DNA from 4 places in the Cobetia sp. Dlab-2-AX genome. Region 3 is predicted to be linked to each of the others. Evidence: predicted binding sites of a transcription regulator. Region 3 holds the regulator's gene; each other region holds the start of a gene.
What was found. Region 3 encodes LexA, which represses DNA repair genes until DNA is damaged. Its sites were predicted from a motif close to TACTGTNTANNTANACAGTA; they were not measured.

Region 1 (3,919 bases), on a different contig from region 3:
CAGCAGCATGTCGAGCATCTCGTGGGTGCCGTCATCCATACTGCGCGTCAGCTGCACCAGACGGCGGGTGTCCGGCGCCATGGTGGTTTCCCGCAGCTGCAGCGGATTCATCTCACCCAGGCCCTTGAAGCGCTGCACATTGGGCGTGCCACGCTTGCTTTCGAGCTGCTTGAGGATGTGCGCCTTCTCACTCTCGTCCAGGGCATAATGCACTTCCTTGCCCAGGTCGATGCGGTACAGCGGCGGCATGGCGACGAAGACGCGCCCGGCATCCACCAGCGCCGGGAAGTGACGCACGAATAGCGCGCACAGCAGCGTGGCGATGTGCAGACCATCGGAGTCGGCATCCGCCAGGATGCAGACCTTGTGATAGCGCAGCTTGGTGAGGTCATCCGAGCCCGGGTCCAGGCCGATGGCGACCGCGATGTCGTGAACCTCCTGGGAAGAGTAGATGTCATGCGACTCGACTTCCCAGGTATTGAGGATCTTGCCGCGCAGCGGCAGGATCGCCTGGGTCTCGCGGTTGCGCCCCTGCTTGGCGCTGCCGCCGGCGGAGTCCCCCTCGACCAGAAAAAGCTCGCTCTCGGCAGGGTCGGAGCTTGAGCAGTCCGAGAGTTTGCCCGGCAGTGCAGGCCCGGAAGTGACCTTCTTGCGCGCGACCTTCTTGGCACTCTTCAGGCGGCGCTGGGCCGCCGAGATCACCAGTTCCGCCAGCGCTTCGGCCTGATCGACATGGTGGTTGAGCCACAGTGAGAAGGCGTCCTTGACCACGCCGGAGACGAAGGCCGCGACGCTGCGCGAGGATAGGCGCTCCTTGGTCTGGCCGGCGAACTGCGGATCGAGCATCTTCACCGACAGCACGAAGGCGGCGCGCTCCCACAGGTCATCCGCGCTCAGCTTGACGCCACGCGGCAGCAGGCTACGGTAGTCGCAGAATTCCTTGAGCGCCTCGAGCAGACCGGAGCGCAGGCCATTGACGTGGGTGCCGCCCAGCGGCGTGGGGATCAGGTTGACGTAGGGTTCCTGCACCAGCTCGCCGCCTTCCGGCAGCCACTGGATCGCCCAGTCGACCCCGTGCTCCTCGTCCTCGAAATGGCCGACGAAGGGCGATTCCGGCAGGCGTTCGAAGCCATCGGTGGCGCCGAGCAGGTAATCGCGCAGGCCATCCTCGTAGTGCCAGGTCGTCTCGCTGCCATCGGTCTCGATGAGCACGACCTTGAGGCCCGGACACAGCACGGCCTTGGCACGCAGCAGGTGGCGCAGACGCGGCATCGCCAGGCGCGGGCTGTCGAAGTAGTTCTCGTCGGGCCAGAAGCGCACCAGAGTGCCGGTATTGCGCTTGCCGACGGTGCCGATACGGGTCAGCTCCTCGACCTTCTCGCCATTCTCGAAGGCGATGCGCTGACGCAGGCCATCGCGGCACACTTCCACTTCCAGACGCGTCGACAGCGCATTGACCACCGAGACGCCCACGCCGTGCAGGCCGCCGGAGAAGCGATAGCTGTCCTGGGAGAACTTGCCCCCCGCGTGCAGCTTGGTGAGGATAAGCTCGATGCCGGTCACGCCATGCTCGGGGTGGATGTCGGTGGGCATGCCACGACCGTCATCGCCGACCTCGATACCGCCATTCTCGAGCAGGCGCACGCGGATTTCCTTCGCGTGCCCCGCCAGCGCCTCATCGACGGAGTTGTCGATGACCTCCTGCGCCAGGTGGTTGGGCCGAGAAGTGTCGGTATACATGCCGGGCCGCTTGCGGACCGGTTCGAGGCCGGAGAGGACCTCAATGGAACTGGCGCTGTACTGACTCATCGCAGCCTTGTGTCCTTGGTGTTGACGTCCGCCATCCGACTCGACATTTCACGTGCGCGAGACGAACAACGGATTCCTGAAAAATGAGAGACCGGCGCCTGGCGTTCAGCATCGAACGCCCTGCCATGTCGTGCCAATCCGTATCGTGGCGATCCATGTCATGCCAGGATATGCCGTATCCAGCCAGGTCGTGGCGGGTGGCGGCAGGCCTGGCACAAAGCACCACACACGTGACCTGCTAGTCCGGCGCGACATGCATCGCCGCTGCGGTGGCGGGGGCCAGCCGGTGTCCGCCATGCGCCATGATCGCCGGCAGATATTCCGCCAGCTGCGCAAAGCCGTGATCGCCACCCGGCGTGATGATCAAGCGGCTTCCCTGATAGAGCCCTGCGGCATCATTGACATCCAATGTCTCATCGGCCGTCGCCAACAGCACCAGGGTGCGCTGCGCCGTGACAGGCTCCGCTTCCAATGCAAGCAGCCCGGGGCCGAAATCCTCGGTGACGGTGAACGTCACGCCGGTATAGGGATTGGCATGCACCGAGCCGAGCCATTCGCTGACCAGTCGCGCGGGACGCACGGCCGGATTGATCAGCACACTGCGTGGCCCCTGACGCCAGACGCTCTGGGAAGGGCCTGCCGGCCCCTCGAGACGTGCGGCCTCACGCGCGACCAGCCAGGTGGCCAGAAAGCCGCCCATGGAACTGCCGATCACCATGATGGCGTCATCACAGGCGGGGTCTGCGGGGTCCAGCGCAAGGCGCTCACACAGCGTGAGATAGGCTGCGTTGACCGCCGCCTGACCCGCATCGGGCGCCGGGGGGATATCCGGCATCACGCACGGCAGGCCGAACTGCTCTGCCGCGCGCTGCATCAAGCGCGCCTTGGGCGAACAACTGGCCGAATTGAAGCCGTGCAGGTACAGCAGCCCCTTGACGGGCGCGGTGGTGTGCATCGCTGCCGTATCTGACGGAAAGAGGGAATTGGCCATCAGCACTCCCAACAGCACGCCAGACCGCGACACCGCCCCTCCCACGCTTCAAGATGGCTGGGCATCTCTCGAGCGTTCATACGCTGGAAGCAGGGTTTTCGACGGTCCGCGTCGTGCTGTCTAGTGTAAACGATTGATTCGCTTATAGGATAGCGAGAATACTGTATAAATCAACAGAGGGCGACGACTGGCGCCGCCGCTCGTCTTGCACGGCATGGCAGCATGCCCTCACACACTCTCTCACTCGCTCCCCCCCCTCACTCACCTCCGCCGCGGGTTCAGCGCGGGTCCTGGTCCTGTGCGGCCCACACCGCTTCGATCAGCGCGCGGCTGGAGGCATCCAGCGTCTCGAAGCCTTCGCCGGTGGTCATGGTCGCTTCGGTGGCGGTGGCGATCTGCTTGCCCAGCTCCACGCCCCACTGATCGAACGGATTGATGTCCCAGATGGTGGCCTGCACGAAGACCTTCTGCTCGTAGAGCGCAATCAACGCACCCAGCGTTTCCGGTGTCAGCGCTTCCAGCAGCAGCGTGGTCGACGGCTGATTGCCACGGTAGCGCTTGTGGTTCGGCTGCGCCTCATCACCGGGGATGGCGTCATCGCCCAGCATCAGTACACGTGACTGGGCAAAGCAGTTGGCCAGCGTCAGGCGGTGCTGTGCCTTGAGGTGGGCGCGTGTCTCGGCGTCCTCGACATGGTCATAACGGCACATCGGTGCGATGAAGTCACACTCGACCGCCTGGGTGCCCTGGTGCAGCAGCTGATAGAAGGCGTGCTGAGCATTCGGCCCCAGCTGGCCCCACAGCACCGGACAGGTCGAGTAGTCGATCATCTCGCCATCGTTGGTCACTGACTTGCCGTTGGATTCCATCTCCAGCTGCTCGAGGTAGCTGGCGAAGTACTCCAGACGACCGTCGTAGGGCAGGATGGAGTGGGCGCGGATATCGAGGAAGTTGTTGTTCCAGATCCCGGCCAGCGCCAGCAGCACCGGCAGATTGTCTTCCAGCGGCGCGGTGCGGAAGTGCTCATCCAGCTCATGCGCCCCGGCCAGCAGACGACGGAAGTTGTCCATGCCGACGTTGAGCGCGATGGGCAGACCGATGGTGCCCCACAGCGAATAG
Region 2 (3,919 bases), on a different contig from region 3:
CGTCAATCGCTTCTACGACGATCCGTTGCAGGGCGATGTACAGGTCAATGAGCCGGGGCGTATTTTCTGGACGCACGCCAGCTGGAGTTTCTAAGACCCGCACCCTCTCAATAGTGAGCGCTGTTCGCCGTTATTCGTTAGAACGCAAGAAGCCCGCCATCGGTCATGTCACCGGTGGCGGGCTTCTTGTATTACGAGCGAGCTCGAGTGCTTTCAGCGCTCGCAACTCATCTCTCGAACCTTCAGGCGCGGCCGACGTGCTCGCGTAGGTGCGTGCGGTAGGCCTGGGTGTAGGCTGCCAGGTCAGGGTTCTTGATCACATCAGTGGCCAGGTAGGTCGGCAGGGCCGTCATGCCGAGGAATTCCATCGCCTTGTGCACCGGGAAGTAGACGCCATCGATGCCCTTACCCTCGAAGAAGTTGCCTTCTTCATCAAAGGCCTCAAGTGGCGCATTCCAGGTCAGTGACAGCATGTACTGGCGGCCCTGCATCAAGCCGCCAGTGCCGTAGCCCTGGGTCGGACTGGTGCGATGACGGCCATCGCTGGCGTACAGCGAGCCGTGGCCCTCAGTCAGGATGTCATCGAGATACTTCTTCACGGTCCACGGCAGGCCCATCCACCAACCAGGGGTCTGATAGATGATCAGGTCCGCCCACAGCTGCTTCTCGATTTCTGCCTTAGCCTCGAAGCCTTCCTCGATGACGGTTTCACGCACCTCATGACCCAGCTCGGCCAGCTCACCGCGCGCCAGTTCATGCAGCGTCGCGTTCAGCTCGCCATTGGAATGGGCAAAGGCCTTGCCGCCGTTGATCAGTAGAATCTTCATGCCGGGTACTCCACAACTGTTGGCTTTTCAGCAATGGCGCACAGCATGAGCGTTCGCAAGTCATTGATAAAGCGGCGCTGGCGTAAAACACCTTTGCTGTGGGTGCAACAATCCGATCAGATTGCGCGCGATATCTACGCATTCACTCCCTTCATGCCTTCTGCGGTATGAGCACCCAGGAAAGGGATTGTATTGCTGATGGTTGTGGCGGTCGGAATTGCGCTCAGAGCTTTCGGCCAAGCTCACTAACGCAACTGCTTCAATTCCTGCCAGTTGGTGGTGTAGCGGGCGCTGCGGTGGGCGCAGCGCAGTTGCCAGGCGGCGTCGGGGCGTGCGACGCCGAGGCGCACGGTACCGCGGCCCATCTTCTGATTCATGGCGTCCAGTGTCGCCATCAGCTGCTGACTGCGTTCACGCTTGGCGATATCCGCTTCGTTGTCGAGCAATGAGAGTTGCTCGCGTGGCTGGTCGATGAGGTCGAGCAGCATCACGCCAGCCTTCATGAAGCGATAGCCGCGCAGGTAGATATGCTCCAGCGCCTGTTGCGCGGCGGCGAGTATCTCGCGGCTGTCATTGGTGGGGGCGGGCAGCTCGATGATGGTGCTGGGTGAGTATTGCGGCAGGTCGGGTCGGTGGCGATTGCTCTTGAGGAAGACCAGCACGGCGCGTGTCAGGCTGCCTTGATGGCGCAGCTTCTCGGCGCCGCGTTGGGCATGCTGGCGGATGGCATCTCTGAGTTCATTCAAGTCACCGGTCATGCGTCCGAAGGAGCGCGAGGTCATGATGCGCTGGCGGGCGTCATCGGCATCATTCATCTCGAAGCAGGGCGTGCCTTGCAGTTCGCGCGCGGTGCGTTCCAGTACCACGGAATACCGCTGGCCGATGGCGCGCGGGTCGGCGCAGCGCAGGTCCCAGGCAGTGTGCAGGCCTTGCAGTGCCAGGCGTTCGACCAGTCGTCGGCCCACGCCCCAGACATCGCCTAGTGGCGTATCGGCCAGCAGGCGCTGGGTGCCGACTTCATCGGGTTCCAGCACGCATACACCGCCGAATTCCGGACGCTTCTTGGCAGCGCGATTGGCCAACTTGGCCAGCGTTCGAGTTGGTGCGACCCCGACACACACGGGAATGCCGGTGAACTTGCGAACATTGCGGTGCAGGGTGCGGCTCAATGTCAGCATCGAGTTGCGATCAAAGCCATCGAAACGCACGAACATCTCATCGATGGAGTAGGGCTCGACCCCGGCGGAATATTCCTCCAGCACCTCACGCACGCGCGCCGACATGTCGCCATACAGCTCGTAGTTGGAGGAGAGCAGGTGGATGCGCCCCTCACGGACGAGTGGCTGTAGCTGGAAGGCGGGGGTGCCCATCTCCACGCCCAGCGCCTTGAGTTCGTTGGAGCGCGCGATCACGCAGCCGTCATTATTGGACATCACGCCGACAGGGCGGCCCTCCAGGCGCGGGTCGAACACTCGCTCGCAGCTGGCGTAGAAGTTGTTGCAGTCCACCAGTCCGATCATCGGCGTATTCATACCGCGTATTCGTGGATGACGGAACGCACCACCCCCCAGACCTGGCATTCGAGGTCGAAGATCGCGACCGGCGGATACAGAGCATTGCCGGAACTCAGGTAGGGGCGCTGACCGATCAGTTCATAACGCTTGACCACCACCTCACCCTCGACCAGCGCCACCACGATATGCCCGGGACGGGCATCGATGGAGCGGTCTACCACCAGGGTGTCGCCCTCATAGATGCCGAAGCCTTCCATGCTGTCACCCGCCACCGTCATGAAGAAGGTCGCTGCCGGACGCTTGATCAGCCGCTCGTTGAGGTCCAGCGTGCGCCCCGCGTAATCCTCGGCCGGCGAGGGGAAGCCGGAAATGCCAGCGCGCCCCGTGATGTGAGGGTGCGGCAGCGCACAGGGTTCCGGCGCTGGATGAGGGCGAGCCAGCGAGGCGTGGGACGGTTGAGCGGCAGATACGGTCATGGGTGGGGTCTCCTTTCGATACTGTATTCATATACAGTATCGGCGCTGAGAAGCCCTCAGGCAACCGATAATCCCTGTGAGTGCTGCACATTCACGAGACGCAGATCAGATGAGGTGCACCTGTGTTCAATGGTGGACGGCAGGTAAAGCTGCTAGCGGAAAAAATTTCCCGGTAGGCCTCGCGTTTGCGTTTGCCTGATATCCGCCTTACCTTCGTTATTCCTTATATAACAATATTAGAGGTGTGGAATGCGGCTTCCGATGTTGGCGGTGGGTTTGGCATACGGTATGTGCAGTGCCGGTGCGCAAGCGGCGGACTATCAGGATGTGCAGGATGCCGTCGAGCAACAGCGAGCGCCTCTGCTGGAGACGCTGGAAACACTGGTCAACGTGGATTCGGGAACGGGCTACCGTGAAGGCTTGAATGACGTTGAGGCAATGCTGACCCAGCATCTCGAAGCGCTTGGCGCACAGGTGGAAACGCACCCTGCCAAGACCTATGGCGGCAATACGATTGTTGGTCGCCTGCAGGGAGATGGCAGTCGCAAGATCATGTTGATGATTCACTACGACACCGTCTTCGATGAAGGCGCCGCCACGGAGCGTGCCTTCCGTATCGAGGATGGGCGTGCCTATGGCCCGGGCGTGGGCGATGCCAAGGGTGGCGCAGCCGTTATTCTGCACAGTCTCGAGGCGCTGAAGTCGCTCGGGTTTGATGACTATGGCCAGGTGACGGTTGTCTTCAATCCTGATGAGGAGAAGGGCTCGCCGGGCTCGCATGACCTGATTCATGAGCTATCGGCAGATCAGGATGCCGTGCTGGTATTCGAGCCTACCTTCGCTGACCCGGGAGTTGATGCCGTCACCGTCGTCACTAAGGGCATCAACTATGCGTTTCTCGAGGTGAAGGGCCGTGCCTCCCATGCCGGTGGCGCACCAGAGGAAGGGCGCAACGCCATCATGGAGCTGTCTCATCAGCTGCTGCAGTTGAATGAGCTTGATGATGCGGACAAGGAGACGACGCTCAACTGGACGATCGTCGAGGGCGGCGTCAAGCGCAACGTGATTCCGGAGCATGCCAGGGCGGAAGGTGATATGCGCT
Region 3 (3,919 bases):
TCTCGCGGCTCAGCTCCAGCACCTGCTCGGGAGAAGCACAGTTGCGCGCAAACAGGATGACGCCCCCGACGGCAGGACGTGCCAGCAGTTCACGTTCGTCGCGGGCGAGAGTCAGCCCCGCAACATCGACCATTACGGAGCCCAGTGGCTGTGTCATGTCATCCTTCCTGTCCATGGCCTGCGGCAGTGATATCCCATGCAGAGAGATCACGGCCGCCAGGACTTCATGTCTTTTACGGGGCTCGGCAGCCTGGAAGAAACGCGATGAATCAGGCTGCCAGCGCGAGGAAAGGCGCAATTCTAGCCGACTGAACCCCTATCGAACAGTCGCGGCCAGCTGCGCCCCGGCAAGGGGCTGTCACGCAGGTTCCGGTGACAGCTCATGGAGGGTATCAGACTCGGGCACCAGCGCCTTCAGGGATGCAGCAGCACCGGAGTGCCAGGCACAGCCTCGGCAAAGAGTCGCAGCAGGTCATCATCGCGCAAGCGAATGCAGCCATGGGACGCCGCTATCCCCATAGGCTCCGTGCTGGGCGTGCCATGAAAATAGATATAACGGCGCAGGCTATCGACCCGCTCACCGCGAGCATTGCGACCGCGGTTGATGCCCGGCTCGCGGCCACTGAGCCATAGAATGCGCGTCAGGATCCAGTCACGCTCTGGATGCTCCAAGGCAAGCTCGGGGGTAAATACCTCGCCCGTGAAGCGCCGTCCACGATAGACGGCGCCACGCGGGTTGCCTGCCCCGATGGCGGCACGAATCACATGCCAGCCACTTGGCGTGCAACCGCTGCCATCGAGCTCGCCGATACCGTTGAGGCCGCTGGAGATCGCGCAGGCGTACACCAGCGCGTCAGGGGCAGCCACGGAGGGCGGCGCATCACGACTGCCACTCGGCGCGTCATTGCGAATCTCAAGGCTCTGGCGCGCGAGATCCACCGCTACCCAGCAGGCCATCAGCTGGCCGCCTGGGTGACCGCCTCACCATCCCCGAGTGAGGCCGGCAACGGCGCTGCCATCGCCGCGACCACCACCGGACGCATGTGCTGGATCAGCTCACGCACCGTGGTGTGATGGCCGTACTCGGCCTCCTCGATATCCCGCAGTGCATCCAGGCCCGAGAAGGTGAAGATCACGCTACCGAGCATGAAGTGCAGGCGCCAGAAGCGCTCGTTGTCCGGCAGATCAGGCGTCGCCAGCTTCAAAAGCTCGGCGAAGCGGCTGAAGACCGTGCCGTAATGCTCGCGGATATAGCGCCGCATGTGGCCCTGACCCTGGGTGTAGGCAAGCCCGAGCAGGCGCATGAAGGTGCGCAGGCTGTTGCGCTCGGCCGGCACCTCCAGCACGGTACGCGCCATCACCTCCAGCAGGACCTCCAGCGGCACCTGACGCCCGGCGTATTGCTGCTCGACGCTGTCGAGTGCCGCGTGGAAACGCTCGCTGAACGGATCGAGATAGCGCGCGAAGACCGCCTGGATCAGCGATTTCTTGGAGCCGAAGTGGTAGTTCACCGCCGCCAGATTGACCTTGGCCTTGCTGGTGATGTTGCGCAGTGAGGTCTCGGCGAAACCACGCTCGGCGAACAGCACCTCGGCAGTATCGAGGATGCGGGTAACGGTATCGGTCTGGGCCATGGGCGGAACCCTTGTCAGGTAGAAGAGGACTGGAGTCGTAGGTCACGGCGCAAGCGCCGCGCGGCGACTCTCTCATGAGGTGATGCAGGTTCACCGGAAGGCCACGTACGATATCGGCTCGTTTGATCACGACACACGTGAGTACGACACAAGTGAGTACGACACATCCGAACACTGCCATCGGCGAACATTCGTTTGAAACACTTTGATTCTAGCGCGCCATGCCATGACTGACAATTCTCTCGCGTTTCAAACACCAGAGGTTTAGCTGAGCCTGATATTCCTTCAATGCAGACCGTGCCGATTCAAGGACTCGTCGTGCTCGGTGACAGCCCCCCGCAGGGCCACACCGGATTGCCCTCGCGACAGCTTGCCTTGGATATCAACAAGCCAAGTCGGCAGACGGCGATATCTCGACGACTACCTGCCCTTTGAGACCTCCACACAAGCCAGGATGCCTTGCATGACTGCCATGACTGGATACAATGACAGTTGTATGGATGCACACCCCGTGCCGTCAGCTCAAGATGCCGCCCAGGCCAAAGGCAATGCCATGACCCAGCCGCTTACTCCGCGCCAGCAGGATGTCTTCGACTTCATCATCAAGACCATCAAGTCCTCTGGCTACCCGCCGACGCGGGCCGAAATCGCCCAGGCGCTGGGCTTCCGCTCGCCGAATGCCGCCGAGGAACATCTGCGCGCCCTCAAGCGCAAGGGCGCCATCGAGATGGTGCCGGGCACCTCACGCGGCATTCGCGTGCCGTCGCTGGCTGACGTCGACGACAGCGCCAACGATGGTCTGCCGGTGATCGGGGAAGTGGCCGCCGGCAGTCCGATTCTTGCCAGCGAGCATATCGACCGTCACTGCCCGCTGCCGAGCGACTACTTCTCGCCGGCTGCCGACTACCTGCTGCGTGTGCGCGGCGTGTCGATGAAGGACGTGGGAATTCTGGAAGGCGACCTGCTGGCCGTGCACCGCACCACCAGCGTGCGTGACGGGCAGATCGTGGTGGCACGCCTGGGAGATGAAGTCACCGTCAAGCGCTTCCGTCGTGACGGGCACTACGTATGGCTGGAAGCCGAAAACGAGGACTTCTCGCCGATCAAGGTCGACCTGCGCACGGACAGCCTGGAGATCGAGGGTCTCGGGGTAGGCGTCATCCGCGATGGTGGCCTGCACTGAGGCCTTGACCAGCTGCGCCTTGAGCAACAGAACCTTGCCCAGCAGCACTTTTTCATCAGGGCTTTTCTCGCAGAGCTTTTCTCGCAGAGCCCTGAGCAACGGAAAAGCCGCACGCATTGCACAAAAAACCCGCCTCGAGGCGGGTTTTTTGTGCGCGAAGCGCGAACGATGCATCAGTGCACGATGCCTTCCGACTGCTCGTCCTCGTCTTCTTCGCCATCCCAGAGGCGAGTCCGGGTGATGGCGTGGTCGATCATCTCACGCGCGACCTCGAAACGATTGTCACGCAGCAGATCAGCGGCCTCGTCCGAAATGCGAATGCTGAGCAGCGGCTCACCTTCGCTTTCCGCGGCGCGCAGAATCACTTCACCATCTTCCATTTGCACAATTTCAAGTACGGCGGGATCGGACACGTCATTCCTCCTGCACGGCATCTCGCGAGATACCGGCGTCGTTGTAATCGTCAGCGCGACGGCTGGCAAGCCCGTCACCGCGTTGCCATCAGCGACGCAGAAAAAAGTACGACCACAGCCAGAGCCATGGTCGTACCGGAGAATGCAGGGCTTGCCACAATGCAATCAGTCTAGCACCCGTGAAGGCGAAACGTCACCCGATTGCCATGCGCCAGTCACCACCAGCGTGCAGCACCAGATCAACGCCTTGACCTACCACTCGACACTCGACTCGCGCAGCTGCGGCAGCAGCGCCTTGAATGCCGTGATGGCGGCGCTGAGACGCTCGGCCAGCGAGGCGCTCGAGGCTGCCGCGATGATCAGACCATCACCCCGCGAACGCGATTCCTCGCGGCGAGCGACGCCACCCTCTTCATGCAGACGGGTCACATCCGCGATCAGCTCAGACAACCAGCTGTCAGGACGCTCAAGCAGGCTGCGCAGCTGCTCGACCTCGGCGATGGGCGTCGGCGGTGTGGCCAGGCGCTCGCGCCAGCTACCCTCTGGCCAGCGCGCCGTCACGGCACACTCTTCCAGCAATGACGCCAACGCCAACTCCAGCAGGGCGAGCGCGCCCTCTTCACCGGCCATGCGACGCGCCACGGCATGCTCATCGTCGCCAGAAGCTGCTGACTGGGCCAGCAGCAACT
Region 4 (3,919 bases), on a different contig from region 3:
GCCTGCGCTGGCACCTGCAGGATCGTGTGCTGATCCACGGCAACAAGACCATCGTCTTCGCCTGAGCCCCGCTTGCTCAGCGCATGAGTCTGTCATCGACCTGAAGTCGTGACGATGAAGCCGGTACCTGTCCTAGGTGCCGGCTTTGTTGTTTGCGGGATGGGGTGGGCGCCTGGTGCGAGCTAGAACAATCCCAGCTGCTGGGCGTCCTCGCGGGCCTTGAGGCGTACGCCGACGCCCAGCAGGCGGACAGGGCGGTGGCCGCGTTGCCAGGCTTGCTCCATCAGCAGGGCGAAGCTGTTGGCGCTCGGCAGCGTGGTGGTCGAGGCGGGGAGCAGGTTTTCCAGCGTGGTGCTCTCGAAGTTGCTGAAGCGGATCTTGACGAACTGCTTGGCCAGCACCGGCTGGTCATGACGGGCGTGACGGCTGGTCAGGCGTTCGAGCAGGGCGGGCAGGCGCTCCAGGCAGGCCGGCAGGTCAGGCAGGTCGTGATCGAAGGTGTGCTCGACACTGATCGACTTGCGTTCGCGTTCGACACGCACCGGTCGCTCATCGATGCCGTGCGCCAGTTCGTGCAGGCGGGTGCCGAACTTGCCGAAGTGCTCGGCCAGTGTCGTCAACGGTGTGCCGCGCATGTCTTCGCAGGTGGTGATGCCCAGGCGTGTCAGACGCGCCAGCGTCGCGGGGCCGACTCCGTGCAGCTTGCCGACGGGCAGCTGGCGGATGAAGGCGTCGCTGGTCTCGGGCGTGATCACCGTCAGGCCGTCGGGCTTTTCCCAGTCACTGGCGATCTTGGCCAGAAACTTGTTGGCGGCCACGCCAAGGGAGAGGGTGATGCCGGTGCGCTTGAGCGCCTCTTCCTTCAGCCAGCGCGCCATCCAGGTGGCGCTGCCCTGAAAGTCAGTCACGGCGCTGACATCCAGATAGGCCTCATCCAGCGAGAGAGGCTCCACCAGGGGCGTCAGCTCATGGAAGAGTGCCTGGATCTCGGCGGAGACGGCGCGGTAGCGCTCGAAGTCCGGTGGCACCAGAATCAGCTGTGGGCACAGGCGTAGCGCGCGGGCAGTCGACATCGCCGAGCGTACACCGAAGGCACGCGCGGGATAGTTGCAGGTGGCGATGACACCGCGTTGCTCGGTGCGGCCACCGATGGCGATGGGCACCTCGCGCCACTCGGGATGGCGGAGCATCTCGACGGCGGCATAGAAGCAATCGCAGTCGGCGTGGAGGATCTTGCGCATGCGCGCATCATGCTAAAAGACTGGATGGCTGTCCAGTGGCGGTGCCCATTCATTGCGCCTGAGCCGGCTCACCAACGACAACGCCCGACAGTAAGGAGAGTCCTCTCTGTCGGGCGTTGTCAGGTCTGGCATCTCGCTTGGGGGCGCGAGGCTGTCGCTCAGCGGATTACAGCGTCATCGCGGCCACCCAGCCGAACACGATCAGCGGGATGTTGTAGTGGAGGAAGGTCGGCACCACGCTGTCCCAGATGTGGTCGTGCTGCTGATCGACATTCAGGCCGGCCGTCGGGCCGAGGGTCGAGTCAGAAGCCGGTGAGCCGGCATCCCCCAGCGCGGCGGCGGTGCCGATCAGCGCGACGGTGGCCAGCGGCGAGAAGCCGAATTGCAGCGCCAGCGGCACGTAGATGGCGGCAATGATTGGAATGGTCGAGAAGCTGGAGCCGATGCCGAGAGTGATGAACAGACCGACCATCAGCATGACCAGTGCGGCCAGCGGCTTGTTGTCTCCGATGATATGGAAAGAGGCGTCGACCAGGGTCTGGATGTCGCCGGTGGCCTTCATCACGGAAGCGAAACCTGCCGCCGAGATCATGATGAAGCCGATCAGCGCCATCATGCGCATGCCGGAGGTGAAGAGGTCATCCGCTTCGTTCCACTTGAACAGACCACCCAGCGAGAGGATGGCGAAGCCTACCAGGCCGCCGAGAATCATCGAGCCGGAATACAGCTGAATGCCGAGGGCGGCGATGATGGCGATGCCTGCCATGACCAGGCCGCTCTTGGACGGCGTGTGCATGGGCGTGTGGTGCGGCACGTTGCTGGACTTTATCTCGCGGGTCGCGTAGTCACGCGGCTTGCGGTAGGAGACGAACAGCGCCGTCAGCAGGCCGAGGAACATGCCGCCGACGGGAATCGCCATCGCCATCGGCACCATGCCACGGGTCACGTCGAGGCCGAGCGACTGGCCGGCATCATTGATGTTGGCCAGCAGGATGTCGTTGAGGAAGATGGAGCCGAAACCGACCGGCAGCAGCATGTAGGGCGCGGTCAGGCCGAAGGTCAGTGCACAGGCCACGGCACGACGATCCAGACGCAGGCGGTTCATGGCGACCAGCAGCGGCGGAATCAGGATCGGGATGAAGGCGATGTGAACCGGAATCAGGTTCTGGGAGGAAATCGCGACCAGAGACACGCTGCCCAGCAGGCCGTACTTGATGGCCGTATGGCGTCGCGGCGTGCTTTCGCCATTGAGCAGGCCGATCAGACGTGCGGCGAGCAGGTCCGGCAAGCCGGAGCGAGACAGGGCGACGGCGAAGGCACCGAGAGTGGCGTAGGCCAGCGCGACCTTGGCGCCGCCGCCGACACCGTCATTGAAGGCGCCGAGCGTGTCGGTCAGGGACAGCCCGCTGAACAGACCGCCGACCAAGGCGCCGGCGACCAGCGCGAAGACGACCGAGACGCGAGCCAACGACAGGCCGACCATGACCAGGACGGCCAGAATTACCGCATTCATGCGAGTACCTCTATGTGGGGTTGTGCCAGCTTTGGGAGTGTTGCGGACAGAGCGGGCGAACTGTGGGTGCGTGGCCACCCGATCCCGGGGCAATGCCTCGCATGACGTGTACATTCGTGACGAATGCCTTGCTGTCGCAGTGTTCCTGAGGCTTCCTCCTGAATGCCGTCAAAAACGGCGCATAATCTTACCAGAAGGGCAACGCAAGCTGAATGGCCGATGAACGTGGGCGCTGCCAAATGGCACAAGTTGGCGTGCCATGACGGCTTTTTGTAGAATGCCACGCTGCCCGGCGGCTGCAGTCGCAGGCGTTATTCAACAGGAGTGCGCATGCTGGAGCTGGAAAATGCCCGCGTCATCGGCATGGGAAATGATCGGCGTGTCTATCAGGACCCGAACGACCCCCATCGCTGCATCAAGGTCCCGCGTTACCCTGACAAGGGCAGCCGCCAGAATGAACGCGAGCAACGCTATTTCGAGGGCCTGGTCAGACGTGGCATGCGCGACTGGTCCTATGTGCCTGCCTACCACGGCAGTGTCGCCACCGCCGAGGGACTCGGGCTGGTCTTCGATCTGATTCTCGACAGTGACGGCTCCACGTCACGCCGACTGCGCGAGGTGCATCTCGAGACCCCCGAGCGCCTGAGCGCCGAGGTGCTGGTGAGCGAGCTGGCCAATCTCTATCGCTATCTCGAGAAACGCTGGTTGATTCCGTCTGATCTCAATGATCGCAATATCGTGGTCCAGTTCAGCGACGACCAGCCCCCCAGGTTGTGGCTGATCGACGGTATCTCGAATCCTGACTTCATTCCGCTGGCGACCAGTGTCGCCTGGCTGGCACGGCGCAAGGTCGCGCGTCGCTATCGTCACTTCCTCAAGAAGCTGGTCAAGGGCGGTCAGCTCTCGCCAGAGGATTATCAGGCGCTCGAAGCCCGTCTGTGGGGGTGAATGCCTCTGATGGTGATGGCTCTCGAGACTGGTGGGTCTCGAGGGTGACTGCCCCTGATGGCGCTTGTCGCTGATAGCAATGGCCTTTGATGAACATCGCCAGGGGCAGTCGTGTTGTATGTCAGTGCAATCAGTGCATCAGTGTTCCAGAGTCTCGAAGTAGCTGGTCATCGCATGGGTGATCTGGCGCAAGTCCTGTGGCGAGGTGATATAGGCC

Region 1: a site for LexA is predicted at 2,960-2,979, ahead of NH396_RS05590 (YqiA/YcfP family alpha/beta fold hydrolase). Genes of this name have one in related genera too.
Region 2: a site for LexA is predicted at 2,837-2,856, ahead of umuD (translesion error-prone DNA polymerase V autoproteolytic subunit). Genes of this name have one in related genera too.
Region 4: a site for LexA is predicted at 1,260-1,279, ahead of dinB (DNA polymerase IV). Genes of this name have one in related genera too.

What each region holds. Positions count from the first base shown of each region.
Region 1 is NZ_JAMXRV010000002.1:582,277-586,195, forward strand. It holds gene parE (DNA topoisomerase IV subunit B) at 1-1,809, opposite strand, end outside; gene NH396_RS05590 (YqiA/YcfP family alpha/beta fold hydrolase) at 2,048-2,800, opposite strand; gene pgi (glucose-6-phosphate isomerase) at 3,079-3,919, opposite strand, start outside.
Region 2 is NZ_JAMXRV010000002.1:113,748-117,666, reverse strand. It holds gene NH396_RS03605 (NAD(P)H-dependent oxidoreductase) at 243-827, opposite strand; gene NH396_RS03600 (Y-family DNA polymerase) at 1,073-2,347, opposite strand; gene umuD (translesion error-prone DNA polymerase V autoproteolytic subunit) at 2,356-2,817, opposite strand; gene NH396_RS03590 (glutamate carboxypeptidase) at 3,088-3,919, shown strand, end outside.
Region 3 is NZ_JAMXRV010000003.1:290,924-294,842, reverse strand. It holds gene nagZ (beta-N-acetylhexosaminidase) at 1-157, opposite strand, end outside; gene NH396_RS06965 (L,D-transpeptidase) at 415-957, opposite strand; gene NH396_RS06960 (TetR/AcrR family transcriptional regulator) at 957-1,634, opposite strand; gene lexA (transcriptional repressor LexA) at 2,188-2,817, shown strand; gene NH396_RS06950 (hypothetical protein) at 2,991-3,230, opposite strand; gene NH396_RS06945 (DUF6586 family protein) at 3,483-3,919, opposite strand, start outside.
Region 4 is NZ_JAMXRV010000001.1:205,627-209,545, reverse strand. It holds gene purU (formyltetrahydrofolate deformylase) at 1-65, shown strand, start outside; gene dinB (DNA polymerase IV) at 183-1,241, opposite strand; gene NH396_RS00895 (Na+/H+ antiporter family protein) at 1,408-2,754, opposite strand; gene NH396_RS00890 (YrbL family protein) at 3,085-3,702, shown strand; gene bioA (adenosylmethionine--8-amino-7-oxononanoate transaminase) at 3,841-3,919, opposite strand, start outside.